Regions from separate parts of the Labrys monachus genome, predicted to be linked through region 4. Evidence: predicted binding sites of a transcription regulator. Region 4 holds the regulator's gene; each other region holds the start of a gene.
The links. Region 4 encodes PhoB, which activates phosphate uptake and scavenging genes when phosphate is short. Its sites were predicted from a motif close to TGTCATNNANCTGTCAT; they were not measured.

Region 1 (7,762 bases), 2.0 Mb from region 4:
TCGTCCATGTCGCCATTGGCGAAGCGGTAGCGCCTGGCCTTGCACAGGCGAACCCCGTCGATGATCGAGGCGTGGTTGAGCGAATCGGAGATGATCGCATCGTCCGCGCCCAGCAGGGGCTCGAACACCCCGCCATTGGCATCGAAGCAGGCGGCGAACAGGATGGCGTCGTCCTTGCGCAGATAGCGCGCGATCGCCCGCTCGAGGTCGCGATGCAGCGTCTGGGTGCCGCAGATGAAGCGGACCGAAGCCATGCCGAAACCGTGGTCGTCCATCGCCTGCCGCGCGGCGGCGACGATTTCGGGATTGTCGGCGAGGCCGAGATAATTGTTGGCGCACAGGTTCAGCATCGGCCGCCGGATGCCGTTCGCGGCAACCTCGATGCGGGCGCGCTGCGGACCGGCGATCTCGCGCTCCCGCTTGGTCAGCCCTTCGGCCTCGATATCGGCCAGGGTGGATTTGACATGATCGAGCAACGACATCGGCCCGTCTCCTCGCGAAGCTGCAGGCCACAGGCGTAAGGCAAAACCGACGCCGCATCAAATGATGCGCCCATGCCAAAACGGCATGGGCGCGGGAAGACGGAATGCTTGGGCCGACGCCGATCAGAACAGTTTCGGCACATGCATGTCGGATGGCACGGGATGGCGCACATAGTCCTCCCGGCGCTCGCGCGGCGGCAGGACGACCGGCGGATGCTCGACCTCGCCATAGGCGACCTGCGACAGGAGATGCGCGATGCAGTTGAGCCGTGCCCGCTTCTTGTCGACGGCCTCGACGACCCACCACGGCGCCTCGGGGATGTGCGTGCGTTCCAGCATCACTTCCTTGGCGCGGGTATAGTCCTCCCAGCGGCGGCGGGACTCGACATCCATCGGGCTCAGCTTCCACTGCTTGAGCGGGTCGCTGATGCGCATGTTGAAGCGGAAGGCCTGCTCCTCGTCGGTGATCGAGAACCAGTATTTGAGGAGGATGATGCCCGAGCGCACCAGCATGCGCTCGAATTCCGGCACGGAGCGGAAGAATTCCTCATATTCGTCGTCGGTGCAGAAGCCCATGACGTGCTCGACGCCGGCCCGGTTGTACCAGCTGCGATCGAACAGCACCATTTCGCCGCCGGCGGGAAGATGGGAGACGTAGCGCTGGAAATACCATTGCGTGCGCTCCCGCTCGTTCGGCGCCGGCAGGGCGGCGACACGGCATACGCGCGGATTGAGCCGCTGGGTGATGCGCTTGATCACGCCGCCTTTGCCGGCTGAATCGCGGCCTTCGAACAGCACGACGACGCGCAGCTTCTGGTGCTGGATCCAGTCCTGCAGGCGGACGAGCTCGTGCTGGAGGCGGAAGAGCTCGCGGAAATAGATCTTGCGGTCGAGGGTGTCCGTTTCCGTGTAGCCCGGGATTTCCGAGAGCATGTGGTCGAGGCGCGCCTCCTCCAGCTCCAGTTCCAGCTCCTCGTCATAGCCGTCGGCGATTTCCCGGTGAATGCGGTCGAGGGCGGAGGTCGTGTCGTCGGGCGTCGTCATGGCATGCTCCTGCGGAAGGCTCCTGGGCGTAGGCCGCTATTCGCCCACACGGCCATGATGGCCCTATTGCAGGGTTATTTCAGTTATGTGACGGTGGCCATCCGATCGATGCGTCCGTTACCGCCGCTTGGCGACGGTCGCACCATCGGCGACGGCGGAGGATATCGAGATCCAGGCTGCCGCCATCGTAAGAAGGCACGAACGTCTCGCCTCTTTCATACAAGTCAGCACGACAGGAGGTCCTTCAGAAAAAGGCGCTCGGCTAGGACGGCCGCCTCCTCTTTGCCATGACCGGCGCCACTTTCGCGGGCGCGCACTTCCATGGCGTGTATGTGTCTCCTCCCAGTGGCCCGTGTGAATCCCAGAAGAAGCCGTCTTGCAGGGTGTCGAAGCCGTCCTGTCCTCCATCGAGTTCTCCCCACTTTGCGCGCCCGGGCATCTGCCAGTGAATCGCGTGCGTCGACTTGGCGCCGTCGATGGCGCCATAGCTGCTCCAACCGCAGCATGGAGAACCATCGATGATGCGGTAGACGACATACACTCTCTTGCCGTTGAGCGTTCCCCTGGTAGCGGTCATCCCGACTGGTTTGCATATCGTGGACTTGTCCAGATCTTCCTCGTTGATCACGCTCTTGTCCGTTTTCGAGAAAAAGTGAGCTGTGGGCGACATGCAGGAAAATTCGTCGATCGTCCCGTATCGATCCGCCTTGAAGACGAAGTGATGCTTCTCTCCGCGATAGATGATGCGGTCCGGCGGGCACGCTTCTTCCGCCAGGGCCTGGACCGACAGGCCGGCGAGCATCGCCGCCAGCACGAGCTCTACATGTCCTGACATCCAGCCCTCCGTCATCCCGCCTTCAGCCATTCCACAGCGCGATGGGCGATGGCCATGACCGGCGCGTTGGTGTTGCCGCTGACGATATCGGGCATGACCGAGCCGTCGAACACCCGCAGCCCCTCGATGCCGCGCACGCGCAATTGCGGATCGAGCACCGCCATCGGATCGCCGGCGCGGCCCATGCGCGCGGTGCCGACCGGATGGTAGTTGGTCTTGACCATGCGCTTGCAATGGGCGTGCAGCTCGGCATCGCTCACCTTGTCCGCACCGGGCAGCATCTCGCGTGCGATCTTCTCGCGGATCGGCGAGGCCGTGAGGAAGGTGCGCGCGAAGCGAAGGCCGGCGATCATCAGCCTGATGTCCTCGGGGTGCTTGAGGAAGCCGCCGTCGACGAGGGGCGGGTCGCGCGGGTCGCCGGAGCGCAGCCGCACGGTGCCGCGCGACTTCGGCCTGAGCAGGCAGGTGGTGAAGGTGACGCCGTCGCAGGCCTCGACATCGGTGATGTCGCGGTCGAGATAGACGGTCGGCACGCAATAGATCTTCAGGGAGGCGTCGGCCTCGGGATCGTCGGGATTGGTGAAGACGCAGGCCTCGACGCCGGTCGTCGTCACCGGCCCGCTCTTCGACAGCAGATATTGCAGGCCGTTGCGGATGAGATTCCAGCCCTTGTCCTGGCCGAAATAACCGTAGCGGCCGTTGGAAGCGGCGATCAGCGGCACCTCGCAATGATCCTGCAGGTTCTCGCCCACGCCCGGCAGGTCGACGAGCGGCCTGATACCGTGCCGCCGGAGCTGGTCAGCCGGCCCGATGCCCGACAGCATCAGGAGCTTGGGCGTGACATAAGTGCCGGCGGCGAGGATGACGGTGTCGGCGCCGGCCTTGCGCGTCCTGCCGCCCTCGACGAATTCCACGCCCCTACAGCGGCCACCCTCGATGACGAGCCGGGTGACGACGGCCGCAGTGGCGATGGTCAGGCGCTCGTCGCCCTTCACCAGCGGCAGGAAGGCATCGACAGCGCTGCAGCGACGCTTGCGGACCGGATCCATGGTGCCCTGCATCAGGCCGACGCCGCGCTGGCGGCCGGAGTTGAAATCCGGGTTGAGGGGCTCGCCCAAAGCCGGCAGCGCCTGCAGGAAGGCCCGCGTCATCTCGCAGGTATGGAGCGGCCGGGTCACCTTCAGGGGCCCGCTGGTGCCGTGCATCGGCGTATCGAGGTCGGCATTGCCTTCCATCGCGATGAAATGCGGGAGGATTTCGTCGTAGCTCCAGCCCTCGGCGCCGTAGTTCCGGACCCAATTGTCGTAATCGGCCGGCTGGCCGCGCATATAGACCATGGCGTTGACCGAGGAGCCGCCGCCGAGCACCCTGCCCTGCGGCACGATGGTCGCGCGCCCGTCGAGCTGGGGCTGCGGTTCCATCCGGTGCATGGTCAGGTAGGTGTCCCTGGCCAGATATTTCATGTAGCCGGCGGGCATGTGCATGATCGGGTTCATGCGGGCAGGCCCGGCTTCGAGCAGGAGCACGCGCTGGCCGAGATCGCGGACGAGGCGCATGGCGGCGACGCAGCCGGACGAGCCGCCGCCGACGATGATGGTGTCGTAGTTCACGGGCACGCCGAATCCCCAGCCTCGATCGGGCCGAGCGGATCGTACTTTGCCGGCGGAAGTCAAGGCGGAGGGACGAGCGAGAATGGCGGCCGGGGGACCGGCACACCGGTGGGCGGGTCCCCCGACCCGCCTTCCCGCAACGCCCGTGCAAGCGGCAAGAGAATGCCGGTCGGGGACCGGCCCACCGCCTATTCCGCGGCGATGATGCCCGGCGCGTTCTGGCCGGACCGTTCCTTCTTCACCAGTTCGGCGGCCATGAAGGCGATTTCCAGCGCCTGCTCCGCATTGAGCCGGGGATCGCAATGGGTGTGGTAGCGGTCGGCGAGGTCCGCCTCGCTGACGGCACGGGCGCCGCCGGTGCATTCGGTGACGTTCTTGCCCGTCATCTCCAGGTGCAGGCCGCCGGCATAGGTGCCTTCGGCCGCATGGACGGCGAAAAAGTCCTTGATCTCGCGGGTGATCGCGTCGAAGGGCCGGGTCTTGTAGCCGTTGGCGGCCTTGACGGTATTGCCGTGCATGGGATCGCAGGACCACACCACCGTGCGCCCCTCGCGCTTCACCGCGCGGATGAGGTCCGGCAGATGCTGGCCGACCTTGTCGTGGCCGAAGCGGGCGATCAGCGTCAGCCGGCCGGCCTCGTTCTCGGGATTGAGCACGTCGATCAGCCTGATCAGTTCTTCGGGCTTGAGCGAGGGGCCGCATTTGAGCCCGATCGGATTCTTGACGCCGCGGAAGAACTCGACATGGGCATGGTCGAGCTGGCGGGTACGGTCTCCGATCCAGATGAAGTGCCCGGAGGTGGCGTAGGGGTCGCCCGAGGTGGAATCGATGCGCGTCATCGCCTGTTCGAAGCCGAGCAGCAGCGCCTCATGGCTGGTGTAGAAATCGGTGATGCGCATCTCCGGATGCACTTCCGGATCGATGCCGCAGGCACGTATGAAGTCGAGCGCCTCGGAGATGCGCCCGGCGAGCGCCTGGTATTTGTGGCTCTGGGGCGAATCCTTGACGAAACCCAGCATCCATTGATGCACATGGGCGAGGTTGGCATAGCCGCCCGTCGCGAACGCCCTGAGCAGATTGAGCGTGGCGGCCGACTGGCGATAGGCCTCGAGCTGGCGGCGCGGATCGGGAATGCGCGTCTCGGCCGTGAATTCCGTGCCGTTGACGATATCGCCGCGATAGACCGGCAGCTCGATGTCGCCGACCTTCTCCGTCGGCGCGGAACGCGGCTTGGCGAACTGGCCGGCGATCCGCCCGACCTTCACCACCGGCAGGGAACCGGCGAAGGTGAGCACCACCGCCATCTGCAGGAAGACGCGGAAGAAGTCGCGGATATTGTCGGCGCCGTGCTCGATGAAGCTTTCGGCGCAGTCGCCGCCCTGGAGCAGGAAGGCCTTGCCGTCCGCGACCTTGGCGAGCTCGCGCTTGAGCTTGCGGGCCTCGCCGGCGAAGACCAGCGGCGGAAAGGTGGCGAGCGTCGCCTCGACGTCGGCGAGCGCCTTGGCATCCGGAAAGGCGGGCGCCTGCTGGATCGGCTTCGAACGCCAGCTTTGCGGGGTCCAACGCTCGGACATGTCTGATCCTCGTTCCATGACGGCGGCGGGCTCCGCGCCGATCGAACCTTTCACCCGCCGCAGCATTGCGGCGAAGGCGCGCTATATACGCGTCCGACGTGCGGAAAACCAGCAGCATCGCGGCTTACGGCAGCGCCAATATCGCCTGGGCCGTCCGCATGTCGGTGACGAGCGCATTGACGAGGCCGCCGCGGGCCGCGCCGAGAATGGCCGGCGCCTTGGCGACCGCCGCGGCGACGCCGATGACGAGGGGGACGGCCCTGAGTTGCGCCGGCGACATCGCCAGCAGGCGGTTCTCGCCGTCCCAGGGCACGAGATTGCCTTGGACGTCGAAATAATGGCGGATCACGTCGCCGACGGCGCCGAAGAGGTCGATCTCGTCGGGCGTCACCACCTGGCGTCCCTGGCTCGGATCGGCGGCATGGGGCAGCCCGATGCCGACGATCGCGGCGTCCACCCGGTCCCACAGGGCGATGGTGTCCTGGAAGCCGGCATCGGCGAGGAAGGCGTCGCGCAGCGGCTTCGAGGGCAGATAGGGTGCATGGAGAAAGCGCGGCGAACCGCCGGCCTGCTCGGCCGCCAGCCGCACGAATTCGTTGATCTGGAAATGCTCGGCGGTTTCCTGCATGGCGCCGTTGGCCGGGACCGTGACGACGCCCGGCAGGCGCGGCAGGCCCGACTGGATCACCGCCCGCACCGCGCGCCCCCAGCCGATGGCGAGCACGCCCCCCTGGCCGAGCCCCCTCTCCTTCAGCATCGTTCCCACCGGCGCGGCCAGCGAGGCGAGTGTGCCGGCCTCCGGCGCATCGATGACCAGGGCGCGCCGCAGCCCCAGGCGCTGCACCAGCCTTTCCTCGATCTCCTCCGGCGATACCGGATCGACGATCTCGATCCGCACGATGCCCTCCTCCCGGGCACGGCGCAGCAGCCGCGAAATCGTCGCCGCCGACAGCTGCAGCCGGCGTGCGATCTCGACCTGGGAGAGGTCCGCCTCATAATGGAGCTTGGCGACGGTGTGGAGCATCGCGCGGGAGGCGCCCGCTTCGTTGGGAGGCTGCATCTTGCCTTGAAATACCTTTCAGAAAGATGTTACAAGAAAATAGTCGATGGAGCCCGAGCAAAGCGCGCCTTTCCGAGAAAGCCGTCTGCTCCAACTCCTTGTTTCCACGCGTCTTTGGGATTCTTCGATTCCGTCAAGCCGCAAAATGCTTTAGCTTGGATCAGCGATCATGACCAGAATGACGACGGCGGAACGGCGCGGCTACCAGCAGATCTGCGGTGAGAACGGCGCGATGATGGTGATCGCCTGCGACCAGCGCGGCGGCATGCGCAGCCTGCTCGCCGCCGATCCGGCCGGACAGGCGGCGATCAGCGACGCGGTGCTCGCCGACACCAAGGCGGACATCACGCGCTATCTTGCCAATGAGGCTTCCTGCGTGCTGCTCGATGCGGTCTGCGCCGTGCCGCATGTCGTCGATCAGGGCATCCTTGCGCGCGACACCGGCCTGCTCATCGGTCTCGACGCCTCCGGCTGGGACGTCGAGCCGGGGACCGGCTTCCGCCTTTCCAAGCTGGTGCCGGGCATCGATGCCCGCCGCGTCCGGGAGCTGGGCGGAACCGGGGCGAAGATCATGGTGTATCTGCGGCCCGACCATCCCGGCGCCGACGACCGCAACCTCGCGCTGCTGCGCCGCTGCATCGAGGACTTCGCCCGCGAGGACGTGCTGCTGGTGGTGGAATTCCTCACCTATTCGGTCGAGGGCGAAAGCAAGGAGGCCTATGCGGCCGCGTTCCCCGGCCTGGTGGAGGAAGGCTCGCGGCTGTCGCTCGAATGCGGGGCCAAGGTGCTGAAGATCCCCTATCCGGGAACGCCCGAAGCCTGCGCCACCGTCACGCGCATGGCGGGCGAGGTGCCCTGGGCCGTGCTGTCGGCCGGGGTCGACCACGCGACCTTCCTCGGCCAGGTCGAGACCGCCATGGCGAACGGCGCATCTGGGGTCATCGCCGGACGCTCGCTGTGGAAGGACTGCATCTCGCTCGACCGCAGCGTCACGCGCGAACGCCTGACCGGCGTCGCCGTGCCGCGCCTGCGCGAGATCCAGGCCGTCCTCGCCCGCTACGGCCAGCCCTCGCAGCAGGCGGCCTGAGGCCGGAAGGCGACGCATCATGCCTCCCTTTCCGTCTCCCACGGCGATCGGAATCGACATCGGCGGCACC
Region 2 (7,762 bases), 1.8 Mb from region 4:
TATGGGCCGCGAACATGATCTGCAGCGCGAAGGGCGCATTCAGCAGGCCCCCGCAGCCGAGCCCGTAGAGCAGCAGCCGCCGGTCGGCGAGGCTGCGCCGCAGCGACACACGCCCGCACACCGCCAGTCCGGCGCCGACACCGAGGCCCGCCAGCACGATGATGTGGCTGATCGGCATGCCGTCCGGCCCCAGCACCTTGTAGAAGGACGGCGACAGGCCCCAGAAGGCGCCGAGCAACACGAAATACGCCACATGCACGGGCGGGCCTCCGACGCCCGCTGCCCCGGCAAGGAACTCCCCTGCCGGGACCGGGCGGATCAAGCATGGTGTCGGGAACCCGGCGGCCGGCCGCCGGATCCATGAAGGCCGGACGTCCCGGCCCGGCACTTCGGCGATCAGGCCAGCGGGCGGCCGAAGGCGTCCCGGATTCCGTCGAGCCGGTCGGCCCGCACCGGAAGCACGGCGTCCTCCGGAAAGATGTCGCGCAGAGCCTCGGCACTCATGCCTTCGAAGACCTTCCGGTCGCGCTGCTCGGCCGAACGGGCGCGGAGCTCCTCCAGCCGCGCCTCGATCCATCCCCGCATGCCCGCAAATGAGGAGCGCGAACGCCTCGGCGCCCTCTGCTGCGGCAGCGGGGCATGGCTCCAGTGGCGGCCCCATTCATCGTCGTGAAAATCGATGGTCGACATGGCGCATCCTCAACGAAATGTTAATTTCAAACCCTTGCATGCTTAGTGTTTTCAATGTTTTATCGGCTGAGATCAAGGTAGATGACCTATCTTCATCAACAAGAATAACTTGATGATATCCATGAGCAGATCCGGCATCGGGCTCGGCGCCCTCTGGACTTTCGCGGTCGCCGCCCGCCATCTGAGCTTTGCCCGCGCCGCGACCGAGCTCGACGTCACGCCCGCGGCCGTCAGCAGCCAGATCCGCGCCTTCGAGGAGCGGCTTGGCACGCGCCTGTTCTTTCGCACCAGCCGGACGATGCAACTGACCCGGGCCGGCGAGGAACTGCTCGCCTCCACCGGCGCGGCGCTGCGCACCATCGACGAGGCGCTCCGGCGTGCCGCGGGGACGACGCATCGCGAGACGCTCGCGGTCTCCTCCGGTTCCTCCTTCGCGGCCAAATGGCTGGTGCCCCGCCTGCCGAAGTTCCGGCAGAAATTCCCCGATATCGACATGCGCATCGACATTTCCGACACGCTCGCCGATTTCCGCCGGGACGAGATCGATGTCGGCATCCGCTTCGGCAACGGCGCCTATCCGGGCCTGCGCTCGGACCGCCTGTTCGTCGAGGACGTGTTTCCGATCTGCAGCCCCAAGCTGCTGGAGGGACCGCGGCCCCTGCGCGAGCCGGACGACCTGCGCCATTTCACGCTGATCCATCTCGACTGGCACGCCCAGGACGACATCTGGCCGGACTGGCGCATGTGGCTGCTGGCGGCCAAGGCCGACAAGCCGGACCCGACCCGCGGCCTCCATTTCAGCCAGTCGATCATGGCCCTGCAGGCGGCGGTCGACGGCCAGGGCGTCGCCCTCGGCAACACCAGCCTCGTGGGCGATGACCTCGCCGCCGGCCGCCTCATCCGGCCGTTCGACCCCGCTTTGAAGATCGCGTCCGATTTCGCCTATTATCTCGTCGCGCCCAGGGCCCGGGCCGACAAGCCGATGATCAAGGCGTTCCGCGAATGGATGCTGGCCGAGATCGCGCAGGGAGGCGTCGAGACGGCCGCCGGCTGACGAGACACGCGCCGGCCTGCCCGAACTCTCAGGCGATGATGTCGGGCGTCAGCGTATCCTCGATGAAGGAGATGCGGTCCTTCAGGCTCAGCTTGCGCTTCTTCAGCCTCTGCAATTGCAGCCGGTCGGGCGCGCCGATCAGTTCCAGGGCCGAAATCGCGGCATCGAGATCACGATGCTCCTGGCGCAGCCGTGCCAATTCGGCAACCATCGCAGCCTCTTCCTCCTTGCTGATCGGATTTGGCAAGCCTGTCCCCTTCCGTTCTTCCGGCCGGCCCCGCCTTTGCCGAAAAGGCGCGCCTCGCGAAGTCGTGTCGCCATGGCCGGCGCCGTGCCTTCCGCTCGCCCCTCCTACCCACCGCCAAGGGCCGCGGAAGAGGCGGCAGACTATGCAAGCATGGCCGGGCCGCCGCAAGCGCCGGCACCGGATATCGCCGAGAATTTGTCCCGTCCGGGCGGCCGCCGCGCGGCGGCATCCGGCCGCCCTATCTTCTTGTTTTCGCGGACCTTCTCCTCCCGCAGGCGGCCCCACCGCCGGCTGATGACGGATTAAGGCCTTGTTTCGGCTCGACAAATTCCCGCCACAAACACGCTCCGCACGCCGCCGCCATGCGGTTTTTCTTCGACATCACCTCAAAATCGTGAGAGGTTTACATGTCGGAACGATGACACAAGGAGCCCATTAATGCCTGTGCAACCGCATTTGGTCGAACTGGAGCGTAAGCATCACGCCCTTGAAGTCGAACTTACGACCGCGCTGGCCCATCCCTCCTCGGATGACCTCAAGATCGCGGAGCTCAAGCGCAAGAAACTCATTCTCAAGGACGAGATCGAGAAACTGAAAAGCACCGGAACGGTGCACTGACCCGGAAACAATCGGGTATCGTCCATCCGTCGGCCCGGATATGGCATCCGGGACCGACGGTTTCACATCGGGGCGCATGACACCGCCGCCGGTACGGCGTTTCATCCGCGGCATTTCAGGATGGCACCGCCGAGGGAAGCGGCTAGAGTGGACCGGGAGCTGCGCGATCGTGCAGGCACCGCCGTCCAAGCCCGTTCCTCCGGATTTCCCATGCCCAACGCTTCCTCGCTTCCCCGCCGCCACTGGCTCGACATGACGACGGAAGAGTTCCGCACGTCCGATACCGCCTCCTGGATCGCCGTTCTGCCCGTCGCCGCGATCGAGCAGCATGGACCGCATTTGCCGGTCGGCACCGACGCCCTCATCATGCAGGGCTATCTCGACCGCACGCTGTCGCACATCCCCGCCGATATCCCGGCGACCTTCCTGCCGGTCCAGACCATCGGCAAGTCGAACGAGCACCTGGAATTCCCCGGCACGCTCAGCCTCTCGGCCGAGACGGCGATCCGCGCATGGGTGGAGATCGGCGAAAGCGTGCACCGCGCCGGGGTCAGGAAGCTGCTGATCGTCAATTCGCATGGCGGCAACGCCAGCGTGATGGATATCGTCGCGCGGGAATTGCGGGTGCGCCACGGCATGCTGGCCGCCTTCACCTCCTGGAGCCTGTTCGGCTATCCCGCCGAGACCTTCGGCGTCGACGAGATGCGGCTGGGCATCCATGCCGGCGAGATCGAGACCGCCCTCATGCTCGAATTCCGCCCGGATCTCGTCCATATGGACAAGGCCGCCGATTTCCGACCGGTGACCTACGAGATGGAAGCGAGCTTCCGGCATCTGCGCACCGGCCGCCCGGGCGGGTTCGGCTGGATGGCGCAGGACCTCCATCCCGAAGGCGCCGCAGGCGACGCCTCGAAGGCGACGCCGGACCACGGCGCCGTGTCGGCCCGCTTCGGCGCGGCGGCGCTGGTCGAATTGCTGCGCGACCTCAGGGATTTCGACATGTCCCGCCTGAAGGACGGGCCGCTGAAGGCGGGGCACGACCGGGGCCGGGCACCCGTTTGAGAGCGGCTGGACGTCGATCTAGGCCGCGACCTTCACGGCCTCTTCCAGAGGCTGCAGATCGTCGTGGCCGAAGGAGACCGTGACTTCCTCTCCCATCTGGGGTGGCTTCGCACTCGAAGTGTTGAACGTATCGAGCGTCACCAGGTTCTTGTCAAAACGCACGCGAATGCGCACGATCGAACCGAGGAAGCTGACGAGTTCGATTTTGCCGTGCAGCGTATTGCGGTTTTCACCACCCTGGCCGAGCGTCACCGCCTCCGGCCTCAGGGCCAGGGAACGGGTATCGCCGTTGCTGGCGCCCTCCAGGCCGCGATTGGTGATCACTTCCTGGCCATCGACCAGAATGCGGCCGGCGGCGGCATCGACGACCTTGCCGGTGAGGAAATTGAGCGTGCCGACGAAGGAGGATACGAAGCGCGTCTTCGGGAAATTATAGATCTCGAAGGGCGTGCCGACCTGTTCCATGCGTCCCTCGCTCATCACGACGATGCGGTCTGACATCGACAGCGCCTCTTCCTGGTCATGGGTCACGAACAGGGTGGTGATGCCGAGCTGCTGCTGCAGCACGCGGATTTCGTCGCGCAGCGAGACGCGGATCTTGGCGTCGAGCGCCGAAAGCGGCTCGTCGAGAAGCAGGATCTTGGGCTGCACCGCGATCGCCCGCGCCAGTGCGACACGCTGCTGCTGGCCGCCCGAAAGCTGGAAGGGATAGCGATCCGCGATCTGCGGCAGCTTGATCATGTCGAGCATCTGCTTGACCCGGGCGGCGATTTCCGAGGCGGGCCGCTTGGCGATCTTCAGGCCGAAGCCGATATTCTCGGCGATCGTCATGTTGGGGAACAGCGCATAGGCCTGGAACACCATGCCGACATTGCGCTGGTTCGGCGCGAGCGCCGTAACATCCTTGCCGTCCATGCTGATGGACCCGGATGTCGGCATTTCGAATCCGGCCACCATGCGCAGCACAGTCGTCTTGCCGCAGCCCGAGGGGCCGAGGAGGGTGATGAACTCGCCCCGCTCGACCTTCAGGTCGAAATGCTTGACGACCTGGTTGGCGCCGAAGCTCTTCTTCAAGGTCGAAATTTCGAGAAATGCCATGAGAGTGAACTCCTTCGCTCAGCGCGCGGGCCTGGCGCCAGGGGCGCGGCCGACAAATTGGATGAGGCCCATGCAAGCCCAGGTGATGGCGAAGGCGATCAGGGCGAGCGCTGACGGTTCATAGGCCTCGTTGGCTCCGATGCGCTGCAGATAGGTGCCGAACACCTCGCGGCCGAGAAGGCTTGCAAAGGTATATTCGCCGATGACGATGGCAAAGGTCACGAAGGCGCCGCCCAGCACCGCCGAACGCACGTTCGGCAGGATGACCCGGAACAGAATGGTGAAGCCGCTCGCCCCGAGACTCTGAGCCGCTTCCGTAAGGGTCTTGATGTCGATGGCGCGCATGCCGGTATCGACCGAGCGGTACATATAGGGCAGAGCGAGCGTGACATAGCCGACGGCCAGGAGCACGTCCGTGGCCAGACCGGTCTTGAAGGGCGACCAGGAAGGCACGATCCACAGCCTGGTATAGCCGAAGACGATGATGATCGCCGGAATCACCAGGGGCAGCAGCGTCACGAACTCGACCGGCGAACGCCATTGCGGCAGCTTGAGCCGGATCAGGTAGACGGTCGGCACCACCAGCAGGATGCCGCCCACGATCGAGGCGATCGCGAGGAGAGCCGAACGCAGGAAAGCGAGCTGGAAATCCGGGCTGACGATCGATGTGACGAACGCATCGAAACTATGTTTCCGGCCGAGAAACATGAAAGTGAAACCGCTGTCGGGCAACTGACGCATGGCGAATTCGAGCGTCGCGAACAGCGGCACGAAGAAATAGATCGCGGCAAGGGCGAGGATCACCCAGGACAGAACCGAACTGCTTTTCATCGCAGCCACCTTTCGCTGCGGCTCCGCAGCCAGATATAAGCGCCGCTGGTGATGCTGGTGATCACCACCATGCCGAAGGCGATGGCGTAGCCGAGGCCGGGATCGTTGAGAACGTCCCCTCGGATCTGGGCGTATAGTTCAATGGGGATGATCGGGAAACGCGCCGATAGCGAATAGGCGGTGGCAATCGCACCGAAGGAATTGGCGAACAGGAGCAAGGTCGCGCCGAGAACGCTGGGCCAGAGAACCGGCAGGGCGACATAGCGCCAGTAATGATAGTTCGTTCCGCCCAGCACGGAGGTCGCCTCCCGCCATTCGCGCTTGAGGCCGTCGAGCGCGGGCACGATGACCAGTACCATCAACGGGATCTGGAAGTAGAGATAGACCAGCGTCAGGCCGGTGGACTTGTAGAGAATGATACCGCCCACATTGATGTTGACCCCGAGATTCTGCCTCAGCATCATGGTGATCAGGCCGACCGGCCCGATGGTGGCGATGAAGGCGAAAGCGAGGGGAACGCCGGCGAAATTCGATGCCACGCCCGAGAAGGTCAGGACCGGGCTGCGCAGCCATGACGGCAAGCCGCCGAGCACGACTGCATAGGCGAGGAAGAAGCCGCAGAAGGCTCCCGAGACCGCGGACGCGGCGCTGACCTCGATGCTGAACAGGAATTCGCCGCGGATCCGCTCATTGAGGAACAGTTCCCCGATATTGCCGAACGTGAACGCTCCTGTCTGATCCTCGAAGGCCCTGACCAGCAGGAGCGCCGTGGGAAGGATGAGGAACAGCAGGGAGAAAGCGACAAAGGGCGTCATGCCGAGCATGGCCCAGGAGAAGAACCCCGTCCCTGCGGAGCGGGCTTTTGCCGGAGGGGCTGTGGTGAGCACGGTCGTCGTCATTATTCACCGGAACAGCGGAGCGGAAAATGCGTGCCAGAGCCCGCCGGTTCTTCCGGACGGGCCTGGCCTCGAGGGGTATCTCCGTGAGGAGGCTTCCGCGGAACGTCGGATCGGCCTATCCAGCCGCGCCGGCGCTCCGCTTCGATACGCTTGAGCTACTTGGCGGAGCTGACCTTGCTGTCCCAGTTCTTGGTGATCTCGGCCTTGGCGGCGTTCTGCTCGTCGAGGGAGGGGAATACAGCCTTCGCATAGCTTTCGGCCGGCGGCAGCTTGGCGAGCAGATCAGCCGGGATCTTCTTGTTGGCGGCCAGATCGTTGAAGCGGATCGGGTGGCAATAGCCCTTCAGCCAGCCGATCTGACCCTCGTCGGAATAGAGGTATTCCATCCACAGCTTGGCTGCGTTGGGATGCGGGGCATAGGCGCTGATGGCCTGGACATACACACCGGCGAGCACGCCCGTCTTCGGCACGACGACGTCGATGCTGGGATTGCCCTTGGCCGCGTCACGATCGCCGAGAGCCAGGTAGTCCCAGCGGACGATGACCGGCGTGGTGCCCTGGGTCAGCGAGGCGATCTTGCCGACGACCGGGACGAAGTTGCCCTTCTTGTTCAGATCGGCGAAGAACTCGATGCCGGCGGCGGCGGCCTTCGAGGCGTCGCCCTTGGCGGCGGACAGGCCCGAGGCGTAGACGGCCTGAATCGCCTGGTTGGAAACGCGCGGGTCGCCGTCGAGGGCCACCGAATTGGCGAAATCGGAGCCGAGCAGATCCGGCCAATCCTGCGGCGAGGTCTTGATGATGTCCTTGTTCACTTCGAAGGACAGCACGCCATAATAGTCGCCGTACCAGAAGCCGTCGGCATCCTTGGCGGTGTCGGGGATCGTCGACCAGGTCGAGACCTTGTAGGGCTGCAGCAGGCCGGCGGCCTTGGCGGTCGGGCCGAAAGACAGGCCGACATCGATGACGTCGGGCGCCTGCGGGCCGGTATTGCCCTTGTTGGCCTTGATCGCCTCGACTTCGTCGCCCGAACCGGCATCCGGGTTGAGCTCGTTGACGGTGATGCCGTATTTCGCCTTGAAGCCGGCGATGACGTCGCCATAGCCGCACCAGCTGTGCGGCAAGGCGATAACGGTGAGCTGGCCTTCTTTCTTGGCCGCGGCAACGAGGTCGTCGCTGGCCTGGGCGAAGGCTCCGCCCATCGAAGCCGTGAAGGCCAGGGCCGATACCGAGGCGATGCCGGCCCAGATGTTCCTGCTCATTGTC
Region 3 (7,762 bases), 2.4 Mb from region 4:
GCGTGACCCATCGCAAGGAGGCCGATTATGGCCGCCTCCTCAACGCCATTGCCCTGGCGGACGCATGATCCGTGGGCGGCAGGGCCGCATCCACTGCCATGCAAGGCGCCCCGAGCAACCGCGCATCGTGACGGGCCTGCGATGACGATCGGCTCTCCCACGGCGACCGAGGCGGCGCGGCCGGACCAATGGGCCCAGCCTCTCGACCTTCCCGGCGTGCCCAATCTCCACCGGGTGGCCCCCGGCTTCTACCGCTCCGCCCAGCCGACCCGCGAAGGCTTTGCCGCCCTCAGCCGGCGTCTCGGCGTGAAGAGCGTCGTCAGCCTGCGCGCCTTTCACGCCGACGACGTGCTGGCCGGCGGACAGGACCTCCTCCTCACCCGGCATACCGCTCCATACCTGGCATATCGACGAGGACGGGGTGGTGGCGGCGCTGCGCGCCATCCGCAGGCACCGAAGCCGGGGCCCCGTCCTGCTGCATTGCCAGCACGGCGCCGACCGGACGGGACTGGTCTGCGCCCTCTATCGCATCCTCGACGAGAACTGGAGCAAGGCGGATGCGCTCGCCGAGATGAAGCGGGGCGATTACGGCTATCACGCCGTCTGGGGCAACATCCCGACCTATCTGCGGAAGGCCGACATCGCCATGCTCAGGGCGGCGATCGAGCCCGCCTGAGGACATCCTCCACCACACGACGGAACGCCATGCTGCATTTCTCGAACGACGAATTCTCGGCCCGGCTGAAACGCCTGCAACGCGAGATGGCCGCCCACGGGCTCGACGCCATGCTGCTCTTCGCCCAGGAGAGCATGTATTGGCTCACCGGCTACGACACGTTCGGCTTCTGCTTCTTCCAGTGCCTGATCGTGCGGGCCGACGGGCGGCTCGCGCTGCTCACCCGCTCGGCCGACCTGCGCCAGGCGCAGCATACCTCCATCCTGGCCGATATCCGGGTGTGGACCGACCGCAGGGATGCGACCCCCGCCGAACAGCTCCTCGCCACCGTCCGCGATCTCGGCATCGCCGGCGGCCGCCTCGGCGCCGAATTCGAGTCGCATGGGCTGACCCATGCCAACGGCCGGAAGCTCGAAGCGGCCTTCGCCGGCTCGTTCGACCTCGTCGATGCCTCGGAGATCGTCACCCGGCTGCGCTCGGTGAAATCGCCGGCCGAAATCGCCTTCGTGCGCGAGGCCGCACGCCTGTCCGACGCCGCCGACGAAGCCGGCCTCGCGGCGATCCACGCCGGCGCCGACGAGGGCGAGATCCTCGCCGCCCAGCACAATGCGGTCTTCTCGGCCGGCGGCGATTATCCGGCCAACGAATTCATCATCGGGTCCGGCCGCGACGCCCTGCTCTGCCGCTACAAGTCCGGGCGCCGCAGGCTCGATGCGCGCGACCAGATCACCCTCGAATTCGCAGGCGTCTACCGTCACTATCACGCGGCGCTGATGCGCACGGTGGTGGTCGGCGACGTCTCTCCCCGCCACAGCGAGCTCTATACCGCCGCCCGGGAGGCGCTGCTGGCCTGCGAAGCGGAGATCCGGCCCGGCCGCACCGCCGGCGACGTGTTCGCCGCCCATGCCCGCGTCATGGACGCCCACGGGCTGGAGGCACACCGGCTCGCCGCCTGCGGCTATTCGCTCGGCGCCAAGTTCACGCCGTCCTGGATGGACTGGCCGATGTTCTACGAGGGCAATGACTGGATGCTGGAGCCGGGCATGGTGATGTTCGCCCACATGATCCTGATGGATTCGGAAAGCGGCACCGCCATGTGCCTCGGCCGCACCAGCCTGACGACGACAACCGGCAGCGAAGTGCTGAACGGCGCGGATGCCAGCCTGCGCATGCGATGACGGCGGAAGCGTCTCGTCGCGAGAGGCGCTATTTGCCGTGGAAAGGCGCATGGTGGGGCGATCACCGACCGCCCTTCCTGGAAATGCAGACGCAGCCGGGGAGGAAGAGGCCGATCGGTGATCGACCTTCCGGCCGGGTACCCTCTTGAGAAGACCTCCAGGCAGCGCAATGCACCCATGCATTTGTGAAGTGTTCGTGACGCCCCATTGTGGCCCGGCCATGCAGTTGCTAAGAGCCGGGTGGATTTTCACAAGCAGGAGCCGGCTTCATGGCGGCAGGTGACAGAGGCCACGGCTCGGGCGACATCAAGCTCGTCTGTGGAAATTCCAATCGTGCGCTCGCCGAATCGATAGCCGCCTACCTGAAGACGCCCCTGACGCGATGCTCGGTCCGGCGTTTCGCCGATATGGAGATCTTCGTCGAGATCCAGGAGAATGTGCGCGGCGCGGATGTCTTCATCATCCAGTCGACCTCCTTTCCCACCAACGACCACCTGATGGAGCTCCTGATCATCACCGATGCCCTGCGCCGCTCCTCGGCCCGGCGCATCACGGCTGTGATCCCCTATTTCGGCTATGCGCGGCAGGACCGGCGCGCCTCCGGGCGCACGCCGATCTCGGCCAAGCTGGTTGCCAACCTCATCACCCATGCCGGCGCCGACCGCGTGCTGACGCTCGACCTGCATGCCGGCCAGATCCAGGGCTTCTTCGACATCCCCACCGACAATCTCTTCGCGGCGCCCGTGATGGAGCGCGACATCAAGGCGAGGATGGAACTCGGCCGGCTGATGGTGGTGTCGCCCGACGTCGGCGGCGTGGTGCGCGCCCGCGCCCTCGCCAAGCGCATCGACGCACCGCTCGCCATCGTCGACAAACGGCGCGAGCGGGCCGGCGAGAGCGAGGTCATGAACGTCATCGGCGACGTTTCGGGCCGCACCTGCATCCTGATCGACGACATCATCGATTCCGGCGGCACGCTGGTGAACGCCGCCGAGGCGCTGCTGGAGCGCGGCGCCAGGGACGTGCTCGCCTATATCAGCCACGGCGTGCTTTCGGGCGGCGCCGTCGCCCGCATCGCCTCCTCCAAGCTGCGCGAACTGGTGATCACCGATTCGATCATGCCGACCGAAGCGGTGCGGGTGGCGCAGAACATCCGCGTCATCTCGATCGCGCCGCTGCTCGGGGAAGCCATCGGCCGCACGGCGTCGGAAGAAAGCGTTTCCAGCCTGTTCAACTGAGCGGCTTGCCTCCGCCGGCGCGGGATGGCGGGAAGAGCCCCCCTCGGCCCGCCGACCTTGTCCCGGGCATCGCGCCTCGCCATGACCGTCAGGGCGTCGCGTGGCCCTCCAGGCCCGCGCCGCAGACGATGCCGCAGACACGCGCGCCGGGCTCGATGGTGACAGCCCCGGTCATCAGCGCCGCGATGCTCGCCGCCCCGCTGAGATCGGCGGCGATGCCGAGCTCGAACCACAGCCAGCGGGCGGCGGCCTCGAGATCCTCGTCCTCCACGAGCACGATACGCTCGACCGCATCGCGCAGGCTCTCGACGATGGCCTCGTCCGTCTGCCCGCAGGCCATGGTAGCGACGCGCGTGGTGACGGCGGGCAGGCGGACGGCCCTGCCGGCCAGCAGGCTGTCATGCAGGGTCGGCGATCCCTTCGGCTCGATGCCGATGATGCGGGCGGCGGGATTCTTCCGCCTGATCGCCGTCGCCATGCCGGCGATCAGGCCGCCGCCGCCGACGGCGATGAGGTAGACGTCGACCGTCCCCAGATCCTCGATGATCTCCAGGGCGACGGTGCCCTGCCCGGCGACGATCTCGCGGTCGGCGAAGGGATGGAAATAGCAGGCGCCGCTGCGTTCGGCCTCCTGCAGCGCCACGACATGCGCCTCGTCCCAGAACGCGCCGGCGACATGCACCTCGGCGCCCCAGCGCCGCAGCTTGGCGATCTTCGAGGGCGCGGCATTTTCGGGCAGGAAGACGGTGGCGGGAACGCCGGCGAGACGGGCGGCGCGCGCCACGGCGAGGCCGTGATTGCCGCCCGACGCCGTGACGACGCCCCGCGCCAGCGCCTCCGCCGGCAGGGACAGCAATTTGTTGGTCGAGCCCCGGGCCTTGAAGGACCCGGTGACCTGCAGATATTCGAGCTTGAGCCAGAGGTCGCCGGCGCAGAGCGGCGCCGACAGCTGGTCCGCCCGCAGACAGGGCGTGCGCCGGACATGGCCGTGAATGCGCCGCGCCGCCCGCTCGATATCCTCGAAGCAGACAGCGCCGGTCATGGCACGGCGCCCCGGTCATAGGGCACGGCAACGACGAGGCAGCAATTGCCGGGCCTGACGCGGCCCGGCTGGCGCCGGGCGAAGAGCATGCCGTCGATGCGGTGGTGCAGCGCCACCGGCTCGCGGCCGGGATCGGCCAGGAAGTGGATGTGGCCGGCGACGCTGCCCGCCTTCACCGACGCCCCCAGCGCGTCGGCCGGCACGAACACCCCGTCCTCGGTGGCGAGGACATAGGCTTCGCTTCCGGGCACGGCGAGGAGACGGGGTTCGCGTTCCGGGCGGACGAGGGTGGCCGGGTCGGTGAGGCCGGCATGGGCGAGGATGTTGCGGATGCCTCGCCGGCAGATCGCCAGCGCCTCGGCGGAAACCGCGCCGGCGCCGGCCATCTCCGTGCCGACGACGGTGAGGCCCGCTTCGACCGCAGAGGCCGTCGCCGTGCGTGCCTCGCCGAGATTGTCCACCACGACGGCCATCGGCGCGCCGAAGGCGAGCGTCGCCTCGATATTGCGCTGGTGATGGGCGGGGTCGCGTCCCGGCTCGATGATCGTGCTCGGCATGATCATCAGCGACGAGCCGCCCGAATGCAGGTCGACGAAATAGTCCGCTTCGGGAAACAGCCGGTCATGGACATAGGCGGCGAGCTGGCGGGTGAGCGTGCCGGCCGGATCGCCCGGAAAGGTGCGGTTGAAATTGAGGCCGTCGATCGGCGAGGTGCGCTGCGCCGCCGTGACCGCGGGAAGGTTGATGGCGGGAATGGCGATGATCCGCCCCTGGATCGTGGCGGGGTCGATGCTCCGGATCAGCTCGCCGAGCGCGATCGGTCCTTCATACTCGTCGCCGTGATTGCCGCCCTCGAACAGGATCGTCGGCCCCGTGCCGTTCTTGATGACGGCAAGCGGGACGCGGACGGTCCCCCAGGCGTCGTCATGCGGCGATTGCGGGACATAGAAGAAGCCGACCTGCTTGCCGTCGCGGCCGAGATCGACATCGGCGAAGACGCTGCTGCGGCGCGGCGCGGGCCTGCTTGCCCGGGAGGGCTCCTCGGACGGCGGTTCGGACTCTCGCAGCATCGGCCTCCCCCTGCACTTTTTGACCCCGGTGAGATGACCGGCGTTTCGCATCCGATGTCAAGCATGCGCATCGCGGTCATGCCGCCTGTCACAGCACCGTCACCCGCAAGTCGTATCCGCGACATTGGGGGTCGTAACTCAGATTCCCTGATTGCGACGAACAAGGATGGCGGATGTGACGATCACCGAGGCGCGCCCTTCGACGGAGGGGCAAGGCAAGATCAAGGGCCATGTCAAGAATGCCGTCGAGCATCACAAGCTGATGTCGATGCGCGGCCTGCAGGACCGGCTCTTCACGCTGGCGTTCAGCGGCCTCGTCTACGCGCAGATCTGGGAAGACCCCGACATCGACATGGAGGCACTGGCCCTCGGGCCTCAGGACCGCCTCGTCGCCATCGCGTCGGGCGGCTGCAACGTCATGAGCTACCTGACCGCCGGTCCGGCCTCGATCACCGCGGTCGACCTCAACCGCCATCACGTCGCGCTCAACCGCCTCAAGATCGCGGCGGCCCGCCACCTGCCCGATCACGCCACCTTCTACGATTTCTTCGGCCGGGCGGGCATGAAGGCCAACATACCCGCCTACCGGACCTTCCTGCGCGATCATCTCGACGAGGAGACGCGGGACTATTGGGACGGCCGCGACGCCCTCGGCCGCCGCCGCATCGGCTATTTCGCCAAGAACCTCTACCGGCACGGGCTGCTCGGCCGCTTCATCGGCCTCGGCCACGTGCTCGGCAAGCTCCACCGCATCGATCCCGGCGAGCTGCTGCAGGCCCGCGACCTCGCCGAGCAGCGCGTGCTGTTCGACGAACGCATCGCCCCGCTCTTCGACCGTCCGCACATCAAATGGCTCACCCGCCGGCGCGCCTCGCTCTACGGCCTCGGCATTCCGCCGGCGCAGTACGAGGCCCTGGCGAGCGCCGCGGGCGAAGGCGAGGGCATCGCCGCCGTGCTGCGCGAACGCCTCGAGCGCCTCGCCTGCGACTTCGACCTGCGCCAGAACTATTTCGCCTGGCAGGCCTTCGGGCGCGGCTACAAGCCGGAGGGCGACGGGCCGGTGCCGCCTTATCTGGAACGGAGCGCCTTCGAAACCATCCGCTCCCGCGCCGACCGCATCGAGGTGCGCCACGTCAATCTGATCGACCATCTCAAGGCCCAGCCCGAGGCCAGCCTCGACGCCTATGTGCTGCTCGATGCGCAGGACTGGATGACCGACGTCATCCTAACCAAGCTGTGGACCGAGATCACCCGCACGGCCCGTCCGGGTGCGCGCGTCATCTTCCGCACCGCCGCCGAGGAAAGCCTGCTCCCCGGCCGCATCCCCGACGACATCCTGGCCCGCTGGTTCTACGATCGCGAGCGCTGCCGCGAGCTGACCGCACGCGACCGCTCGGCCATCTATGGCGGCTTCCACCTCTACCAGCTGCGGACAATCCATTGAGCGCGCACCACCATTCCCCGGCGGCGGAGGACGCCGCCGAGGCGATGAACCGGAACTACCGGTACCAGCGCCACATCTACGATCTGACGCGCAAATACTACCTGCTGGGCCGCGACCGGCTGATCGCCTCGATCAAGCCGGGCAAGGATGACGCCATCCTCGAGATCGGCTGCGGCACCGGCCGCAATCTGGTGGCGGTGGCGCGGCGCTATCCGCAGTCCCCGCTCTACGGATTCGACATCTCGACGGCGATGCTGGAAACGGCACGCCGCTCCCTGGCCCGCCGCGGCCTCGCCCGCATCGCGCTCGCCCAGGCCGACGCCACGCGCTTCGAGGCGGGCGAGATCGGCCGGCCCGGCTTCGAGCGCATCTACATCTCCTACACGCTGTCGATGATCCCGGACTGGCGGGCCGTACTGGAACGCGCCGTCGCCGGGCTGACGCCGGGCGGCCGGCTGCTCATCGTGGATTTCGGCCAGCAGGAGCGCCTGCCGGCCTGGTTCAAGCGGCTGCTGTTCGCCTGGCTCGCCCGCTACCACGTCCATCCGATCGCGGCCCTGCCGGCAGCGCTGGCGGAACTCGCCCGGCACCATGGCTGCCGGCTCGACTGCCGCTCGATCCATCGCGGCTACGCCGTCTATGCCGAGCTCGAACGCCCGCGCTAGCGCCCCGGCACCACGGGCGTCCCGCCCCTATGCGCTGAGATAAGGCGATTTTTGGCCTGTGACGGTTCAGGATTTATCATTGCCGAGTTTGTCCCGGCAATCCCACTGGGCCGCCTGCCCTCAGTCGGGACGAAGGCTGAATACCCGGGACAAGCCCGGGTAGGACAATATTGCGCCTCTTCCTCTTAATCTTGGCGCGTAGCGGCGCGACGCCTCCTCTTCTCCAAACCGCCTGCTATTGGGGGAAGCTATGCCGCCCTGCGGCGCCTGCCCCAGAACACCACGCCGTCGAACTGGAACGCGCGCTGGCCGTGCTGGTTGTCGGCCGAGCCGAGCATCGAGACGATGCCCCATTCCGGCCGCGAAGCGCTCTCCTTCTTGCCGGTGATCTCGACGCGGTAGCGCAGCGTATCGCCGGGCCGCACCGGTTTCGCCCAGACCATGTTGCG
Region 4 (7,762 bases):
CAAGGCCGAAGACCTGCAGGGGCTGGCGAAGGGCATCGCCTTCCAGCTCGTGGAGGCGCTCGGCGTGCTGGACCGCGCCAGGGTTGCCGAGGACCTCAAGCAGCTCGACCAGAACCAGCGCGCCTCGCTGCGCAAGCACGGCGTGCGCTTCGGCGCCTATCATATCTATCTGCCGGCGCTGATGAAGCCGGCGCCGCGCACCCTGGCGGCCCAGCTCTGGGCGCTGACCCATGGCGGGCTCGACCTCAAGGGCCTCGACGAGATCCCCCATCTCGCCGCCTCGGGCCGCACCTCGATGCCGGCCGACAAGTCGATCGACAAGACCCTCTATCGCCTCGTCGGCTACCGCGTCTGCGGCGAGAGGGCGGTGCGCGTCGACATCCTGGAACGCCTCGCCGACCTGATCCGGCCGGCGATCGCCTATCGCCCGGGCGTGACGGTCGGCCAGCCGCCGGTCGGCACCGCCGATGGCGACGGCTTCCTCGCCACCGTGCAGATGACGTCGCTGGTCGGCTGTTCCGGCGAGGACTTCGCTTCCATCCTGCGCGGGCTCGGCTATCGCTCGGAAAAGCGCAAGGGGCCGGCGATCACCCAGCCCATTCGCCTTCCCGCGCCGATGGAGCCCATCGTCGCCGCCAGCGAGGCGCCGTCCTCCGCGACGGACGAACAGGATGCCGGCGAGCCGCCGGCGGAGGCCGCTTCCGCCGAGGAGACGGTCGCGCCGACCGCAGCCGAGATCGATGCGATGGAAGTAGTGGCTTCGCCGCCGCATGTGATGTCCTGGGAGGAGGCGACCGAAGCCGTCGGGGATACGCCCGCCGTCGAGGCTGAACCGGCCGCAGACGCGGCGCCGGATGCCGGCGAGGGAGAGGTTCCCGCCGAGGCACCCGCGGAAGAGACCGTCCGGGAGGACGCCGGCCAAACGCCCGGCGAGCCGGCGGCGGAAGCCGCCGCGGGGCAGGAGGCCGCCGCCGATGGCGAGGCCGTTGCCGCCGATGGTGAGGCCGTCGCCGCCGATGGCGAGGCTGTCGCTGCCGATGGTGAGGCTGCCGCCGCCGATGGCGAGGCCGTCGCCGCCGATGGCGAGGCCGTCGCTGCCGAGCCGGTGGCCGAGGAAATACCGGAGATCGACGTCTGGCGTCCGGCGCGCTTCGAGCGCGGCCCGCGACCGCAGCACGGGCGCCAGCATCATGGCGGCCGCGGCGCCAATGCCGGCGCGCAGGGCGGTGCCGAGCGTGAGCCGGAGAGAAGGCCGGGTGGCGGGTTCCGCCGCGGCCAGCCGCCTGCCGGTGCGCCGTCCGGCCCGGCCGCCGCCCCGGCGGCGGAAGGCGGCGAGGCACGGCGGGACGATCGGCCGCGCCGCTTCGACCGGCCGCGCCGCGACGAACGCGTCAGCGCCGAGGCCGGTGCGCGCCCGCCCGCCGGCGAGGCGCCGCGGGAAGAGCGCCGGGGGATCGAAGCTCGCGGGCCCCGTCCCGAAGGCGGCGGCGGCCGGCGCAACGGCCAGGACCGGCCGGGGAGCGACGCCCGGCCCGATCGGGGGCAGCGTCACGATCGCCCGGACCGCGACCGCGGCGATCGGGGCGGCGACCGCCCGCGCAACTGGTCGAGCGACGCCAAGCCGCAGGGGCGCGACAATCGTGCGCCGGACCCCAATTCGCCCTTCGCCAAGCTGCTGGCTCTCAAGGAGCAGATGCAGAATGGCAGGCCGGACAAGAAGTAGCGCATGACGTCCACGAGCCAGGATCGTCTTCGGATCGACAAATGGCTCTGGCGTGTGCGCGTCGCCAAGACGCGCACATCGGCCGCGAAACTGGTGGCGGACGGCTATGTCCGCATCAACGGGACCAAGACCGATTCGCCCGCCAAGACGGTGAAGGCGGGCGACGTGCTGACGATCGCCCTCGAACGCACCGTGCGCGTCTATCGCGTGCTCGAACTGGGCGGGCGGCGCGGCCCGGCGGCGGAGGCGCAGGCTTTATACGAGGACCTTTCGCCCGAGCCGCCGCAGGGGTGAGGCAGGCATGGGTGCTCGACAATCCGTATATTCATACCATATTGAACCGATGATCCGCGACGCCTTCAGCGGCGGAGAATATCAGGGCGGCCATGCTGACCAACAAGGGTAAATACGGACTCAAGGCTCTGGCGCATCTGGCCGGCCTGCCGACCGGCGAGACGGCGCAGAGCCAGGAGATCGCGGAAGCCAACCAGATCCCCAAGAAATTCCTCGACGCGATCCTCGGCGAGCTGCGGGTCGCCGGGATCGTCCGCAGCAAGAAGGGCAAGGGCGGCGGCTATATGCTGGCGCGCGACGCCAGCCAGATCAGCGTCGGCAACGCCATCCGCGTGCTGGACGGGCCGCTCGCCCCGATCGCCTGCGCCAGCCGCACCGCCTATCAGCCTTGCACCGACTGCCCGGATGTTCCAAGCTGCACGGTGCGCCTGCTGATGCAGAAGGTGCGCGACATATCCTCCAATCTCCTCGACAACACCTCCGTCGAGGAAATGCGCCAGGCCGCTCTCGGCGAACAGGCGCTGAGCTACTCGATCTGACGGTCAATCCGGTCATTTACGCGGCGATCTGAGGCAGGGGCGGCACTGCGCGTCCCGACCTGTTTGCCTGGAACTACGGAGAGCATTGATGGAAAAGCGTGCAATTGGACGATCCGATCTGATGGTGGCCCCGCTCGGGCTGGGCGGCAACGTCTTCGGCTGGAGCGCGGACGAGAAGGCCTCGTTCGCGGTTCTCGATGCCTTCGTCGATGCGGGCTTCAATCTCGTCGACACCGCCGACGTCTATTCGGCCTGGGCCCCCGGCAACCAGGGCGGCGAGTCGGAGACGGTGATCGGCAAATGGATGAAGGAGCGCGGCAACCGCGATGCGATCGTGCTGACCACCAAGGTCGGCTCGGAAATGGGCCCGGGCAAGAAGGGCCTGTCCCGCAGCTATATCACCAGCGCCGTCGAGGCATCGCTGCGCCGCCTGCAGACCGACTATATCGACCTCTATCTCTCCCATTGGGAGGATCCCGAGACGCCGCTGGAAGAGACGCTCGGCATCTACGCCGATCTGGTCAAGGCCGGCAAGGTCAGGGTGATCGGCAATTCCAACCACAGCGCCAACACGATGTTCAAGGCGCTGGCGATCAGCGCCAAGGAAGGCTGGCCGCGGTTCGAGAACCTGCAGACGCATTACAATCTCTATGACCGCGCCGGCTACGAGGCCGAGCTGGAGCCGTTCTGCCTCAAGAACGAGATCGGCGTGACCAGCTATTTCTCGCTCGCCAAGGGCTTCCTGTCGGGCAAATATCGCTCGGAAGCCGATTTCTCCAAGAGCGCGGCCCGTGGCGGCGGCATGGCCGACTACCTCAACGAGCGCGGCCTGCGCATCCTCGACGCGCTCGACGCCGTGGCGAAGGCCAAGGGGGCGACGCCCGCGCAGATCGCCATCGCCTGGCTGATCGCCCGGCCCGGCCTCGTCGCGCCGATCGCCAGCGCCACCAGCGTCGCCCAGCTCGGCGATCTCATCGCCGCGACCGCCCTGTCCCTCAACGGCGCGGAAATCGAGCAGCTCAACAAGGCGAGCGCCTATTGAAGGCGCCGGGGGATCACCGCGCGTGCGACGGAGGGCCGGTCTCCGGCCTTCCAGTCGACCGGTGATCGCCGACGCCCCGCGGATTGTCGCCCGCGGGGCGCCGCACCATCAGTTCTGCTTGGAAAAGGTCTCGTCGAACGAATAGCCCGCGCCGCGGACGGTGCGGATGGGATCGATCTCGCGCGTGCGGTTCATCGCCTTGCGCAGGCGCCCGACATGCACGTCGACGGTGCGCTCGTCGATATAGACGTCACGGCCCCATACGCTGTCGAGCAGTTGCTCGCGGGCGAAGACGCGGCCGGGCGCCTGCATCAGGAATTCGAGCAGGCGAAATTCGGTCGGCCCGAGCCGGATCTCGCGCGTGCCGCGATGGACCCGCTTGGTCTCGCGGTCGAGGGAGATGTCGCCAGCCTTCAGGAGCGAGGCGACGTGATCGGGCTTGGCGCGGCGCAGCAGGGCGCGGACGCGGGCCGACAGCTCGGGCACCGAGAAGGGCTTCACCACATAGTCGTCGGCACCGGTGGCGAGCCCCCGGACGCGCTCGGTCTCTTCGCCGCGCGCCGTGAGCATGATCACCGGCAGCCGCTCCGTCTCCGGGCGCATGCGGATGCGGCGGCACAGTTCGATGCCGGACAGGCCCGGCAGCATCCAGTCGAGCAGCACCAGATCGGGGATGCTTTCGCGAAGGCGGATCTCCGCCTCGTCGCCGCGCGCCACGCTGTCGACCTCGTAGCCCTCGGCTTCGAGATTGTAGCGCAGCAGCAGCGTCAACGCTTCTTCGTCTTCGACGATCAGAACCTTGGCAGGCATAGGCCTCCCCCAGCATTGGCTCCGGAGGGCCGCCCGGCCGTCCGGAGGGGATTTGCGATGAAAGAGGGACCGGCGGCCGGCGGCCGGTTACCGCCTCCCGCCTTCACTTGACGGGAATGGGCAGGTCGACCAGCGAGGTGCTGGTGTCGTTCTTCGGGCGTTCGCCGGCCGGCGATTCGCCGGTGACGAGATAATGCACGGTTTCCGCGATGTTGGTGGCGTGGTCGCCGATCCGCTCGATGTTCTTGGCGCAGAACAGCAGATGGGTGCAGAAGCCGATATTGCGCGGATCCTCCATCATGTAGGTCAGCAATTCGCGGAAGAGCGAGGTGTACATCGCGTCGATCTCGCCGTCGGAGCGCCAGACGGACAGGGCCTCCTCGACATTGCGCTGGGCGAAGGCGTCGAGAACCTGCTTGAGCTGCTCGAGCACCAGATCGGCCATGTGATCGAAGCCGCCGAACAGCTGCACCGGCTGCATGTGGCCGTTGATGGCGACCACGCGCTTGGCGACGTTCTTGCCGAGATCGCCGATGCGCTCGAGGTCGTTGGCCACGCGCAGGGCCGAGACGATCTCGCGCAGGTCGAGGGCGAGGGGGCCGCGCTTGGCAATGACGAGGATGGCGCGGTCCTCGACCTGACGCTGCAGCCGGTCGATGCTGAGATCGAGCTCGATCACGGCCTGCGCCCGCAGGGTGTCCCGCTTGAGCAAGGCCTCGACGCTGTCGGCTACGCTCTTTTCGGCATAGCCGCCCATTTCGGCGATCATGTTGCGCAGTTCCCGCAATTCCTGATCGAAGGACGTAACGATGTGGTCGGACATGCCGCTCTCCCAATGTCGTGTGTCGGTGCCGGCGGCCCGCCGGCCCGGCCGGTTGCCGGTCAGCCGAAGCGGCCCGTGATGTAATCCTGCGTGCGGCTGTCGTCGGGCCTGGTGAAGATCTTGTTGGTCGGCCCGGCTTCGATGAGATTGCCGAGATAGAAGAACGCCGTCACGTCGGCGCAGCGTGCGGCCTGCTGCATGTTGTGCGTGACGATGACGATGGTGAAATCCCGCTTCAACTCGTCGATCAGCTCTTCGATCTTGGCGGTCGAGATCGGATCGAGGGCGGAGGTCGGCTCGTCAAGAAGGACCACTTCCGGCTTCACCGCGATGGTGCGGGCGATGCACAGGCGCTGCTGCTGGCCGCCGGACAGGCCGAGCGCCGACGTGTTGAGCCGGTCCTTGACCTCGTTCCAGAGGGCGGCCTTGGTCAGGCACCACTCCACGCGCTTGTCCATATCGGCCTTGCCGATACTCTCGTGCAGGCGCACGCCGAAGGCGATATTGTCATAGATCGACATCGGGAAGGGCGTCGGCTTCTGGAACACCATGCCGATGCGCGCCCGCAGCACGGCGGGGTCGATTTCCTTGCCGATGACGTTCTGGCCGTCGAGCAGCACCTTTCCCTCGGCGCGCTGGCCCGGATAGAGATCATACATCCGGTTGAGGACGCGCAGGAGGGTCGACTTGCCGCAACCCGACGGGCCGATCATGGCGGTGACACGGCGTTCGCCCATGTCGAGATTGATGCCCTTGAGCGCATGCTTGTCGCCGTAGAAGAAGTCGAGGGCTTCGACCTTGAGCTTGATCGCTGCATTCGGATCGAGGGCGGGACGGTCGGCAACCGCAATCGAGGCGTTGGAAGAAGAGGACATGGGAGCACTCATTTCTTGGGGGCGAGCACGACGCGGGTGATGATGTTCAGGGCCAGGACGCCGGCAGTGATGAGGAGCGCGCCGGCCCAGGCGATCGAGACCTGCGCCGGATCCGGCACCTGGGCGAGCTGGTTGATGGCGGCCGGAAGGCTTGGGAAAGCCTGGCCGAGATCGAATGTCAGGTTCGGGTTGCCGAAGGCGGTGAAGAGCAGCGGGGCGGTCTCGCCGGCGGCGCGGGCCAGCGAGAGCAGGATGCCCGTCACGATGCCCGTGCGGGCCGCCCGCCACGTCACCGATACGATCACCTTCCACATCGGCGCGCCCAGGGCGAAGGCGGCCTCGCGCAGGCCGATCGGCACCAGCGACAGCATGTCCTCCGTGGTGCGGACGACGACCGGCATGATGATGATGGCAAGCGCCACGACGCCCGACCAGCCGGAGAACCCGCCGGTCGGCACCACCACCATCTGGTAGACGAACAGGCCGATCAGGATCGAGGGGGCCGAGAGCAGGATGTCGTTGATGAAGCGCACCGCCGCGGCGAAGCGGCTGCCGCGTCCGGCCTCGGCCAGATAGGTGCCGGCCATGATGCCGATCGGCGCGCCGATCACCAGAGCGAGGGCCACCATCAGAAGGCTGCCGACGATGGCGTTGAGCAGGCCGCCGTCGGAAATGGCCTTGGTGAAGATATCGCTGCTCAAGGCGGGGAGGCCGCGCTGGAGCAGAGTGAACAGAATCCAGGCGAGCGCGATCAGCGAGATCACGGCGAAGGCGCTGGATATGGCCTTCATCGTGTAGTCGACGGAACGGCGGCGTGCGAGGCGGTCCATGATGTTTCCTCTCGTCCTATTTGACGCCGGTGCGAACGAGCAGGCGGGAGATCGCGAGCACGATGAAGGAGATCACGAAGAGCACGAAGCCGAGTTCGAGCAGCGACTGGTTGCGCAGCGAGCCGGCCGGTGCGTCCGGGAATTCATTGGCGATGGTCGAGGCGATGGTCGAGCCGGAGGCGAACAGCGAGGCCGAGATGCGGTTGGCGTTGCCGATCACATAGGTGACGGCCATGGTCTCGCCCAGCGCGCGGCCGAAGCCGAGCATGGTGGCGCCGACCAGGGCAGTGCGCCCATAGGGCACCGAGACGTTGCGGAACACCTCATAGGTGGTGCATCCCACGCCATAGGCCGATTCCTTCAGCATCGTCGGGACGGCTTCGATGATCTCCACGAACATCGCGGTGATGAAGGGGATCACCATGAAGGCGAGGATGATGCCGGCGGTGAGCATGCCGAGGCCGCTGGCCGGCCCCTTGAAGAGATAGGTGAGCACCGGTATGTGCGAGAACAGCGCGATCAGCGGCGGTTCGACATAGGCGGCCATCAGCGGCACCACGACCACTACGCCCCACATGCCGAAGATGATGGACGGCACGGCGGCGAGAAGCTGGATCGCCATGCCGATCGGGCGGCGCAGGCTGACCGGGGCGATCTCCGTCAGGAAGAAGGCGATGCCGAAGGACATCGGCATGGCGATGATCAGCGCCAGGATGCCGGTGAACAGCGTGCCGTAGATCATGACGCCGGCGCCGAAATTCTCGGTGACCGGATTCCACACCGTCGACCAGTAGAAGCTCGGGCCGAAATGCGACAGGGCCGGCCA

Region 1: the regulator PhoB is predicted to act here: its motif matches at 1,603-1,619, upstream of ppk2 (polyphosphate kinase 2).
Region 2: the regulator PhoB is predicted to act here: its motif matches at 2,399-2,415, upstream of J3R73_RS03065 (YdcH family protein).
Region 3: the regulator PhoB is predicted to act here: its motif matches at 5,291-5,307, upstream of J3R73_RS22220 (BtaA family protein).

What each region holds. Positions count from the first base shown of each region.
Region 1 is NZ_JAUSVK010000001.1:4,443,713-4,451,474, forward strand. It holds gene J3R73_RS20290 (glycine C-acetyltransferase) at 1-482, opposite strand, end outside; gene ppk2 (polyphosphate kinase 2) at 606-1,526, opposite strand; gene J3R73_RS20300 (hypothetical protein) at 1,789-2,361, opposite strand; gene J3R73_RS20305 (GMC family oxidoreductase) at 2,373-3,977, opposite strand; gene J3R73_RS20310 (class II 3-deoxy-7-phosphoheptulonate synthase) at 4,160-5,545, opposite strand; gene J3R73_RS20315 (sugar-binding transcriptional regulator) at 5,670-6,569, opposite strand; gene J3R73_RS20320 (tagatose-bisphosphate aldolase) at 6,775-7,692, shown strand; gene J3R73_RS20325 (ROK family protein) at 7,712-7,762, shown strand, end outside.
Region 2 is NZ_JAUSVK010000001.1:693,785-701,546, reverse strand. It holds gene J3R73_RS03085 (DMT family transporter) at 1-259, opposite strand, end outside; gene J3R73_RS03080 (hypothetical protein) at 397-690, opposite strand; gene gcvA (transcriptional regulator GcvA) at 812-1,744, shown strand; gene J3R73_RS03070 (YdcH family protein) at 1,773-1,955, opposite strand; gene J3R73_RS03065 (YdcH family protein) at 2,430-2,609, shown strand; gene J3R73_RS03060 (creatininase family protein) at 2,820-3,671, shown strand; gene J3R73_RS03055 (ABC transporter ATP-binding protein) at 3,690-4,769, opposite strand; gene J3R73_RS03050 (ABC transporter permease) at 4,788-5,600, opposite strand; gene J3R73_RS03045 (ABC transporter permease) at 5,597-6,499, opposite strand; gene J3R73_RS03040 (ABC transporter substrate-binding protein) at 6,655-7,698, opposite strand.
Region 3 is NZ_JAUSVK010000001.1:4,857,796-4,865,557, forward strand. It holds gene pgeF (peptidoglycan editing factor PgeF) at 1-68, shown strand, start outside; gene J3R73_RS22195 (tyrosine-protein phosphatase) at 425-676, shown strand; gene J3R73_RS22200 (M24 family metallopeptidase) at 706-1,854, shown strand; gene J3R73_RS22205 (ribose-phosphate pyrophosphokinase) at 2,124-3,092, shown strand; gene J3R73_RS22210 (threonine ammonia-lyase) at 3,181-4,134, opposite strand; gene J3R73_RS22215 (succinylglutamate desuccinylase/aspartoacylase family protein) at 4,131-5,204, opposite strand; gene J3R73_RS22220 (BtaA family protein) at 5,371-6,648, shown strand; gene J3R73_RS22225 (class I SAM-dependent methyltransferase) at 6,645-7,313, shown strand; gene J3R73_RS22230 (MaoC family dehydratase) at 7,562-7,762, opposite strand, start outside.
Region 4 is NZ_JAUSVK010000001.1:2,445,516-2,453,277, forward strand. It holds gene J3R73_RS11030 (DEAD/DEAH box helicase) at 1-1,723, shown strand, start outside; gene J3R73_RS11035 (RNA-binding S4 domain-containing protein) at 1,727-2,017, shown strand; gene J3R73_RS11040 (RrF2 family transcriptional regulator) at 2,110-2,556, shown strand; gene J3R73_RS11045 (aldo/keto reductase) at 2,645-3,598, shown strand; gene phoB (phosphate regulon transcriptional regulator PhoB) at 3,707-4,408, opposite strand; gene phoU (phosphate signaling complex protein PhoU) at 4,512-5,231, opposite strand; gene pstB (phosphate ABC transporter ATP-binding protein PstB) at 5,291-6,106, opposite strand; gene pstA (phosphate ABC transporter permease PstA) at 6,115-6,936, opposite strand; gene pstC (phosphate ABC transporter permease subunit PstC) at 6,953-7,762, opposite strand, start outside.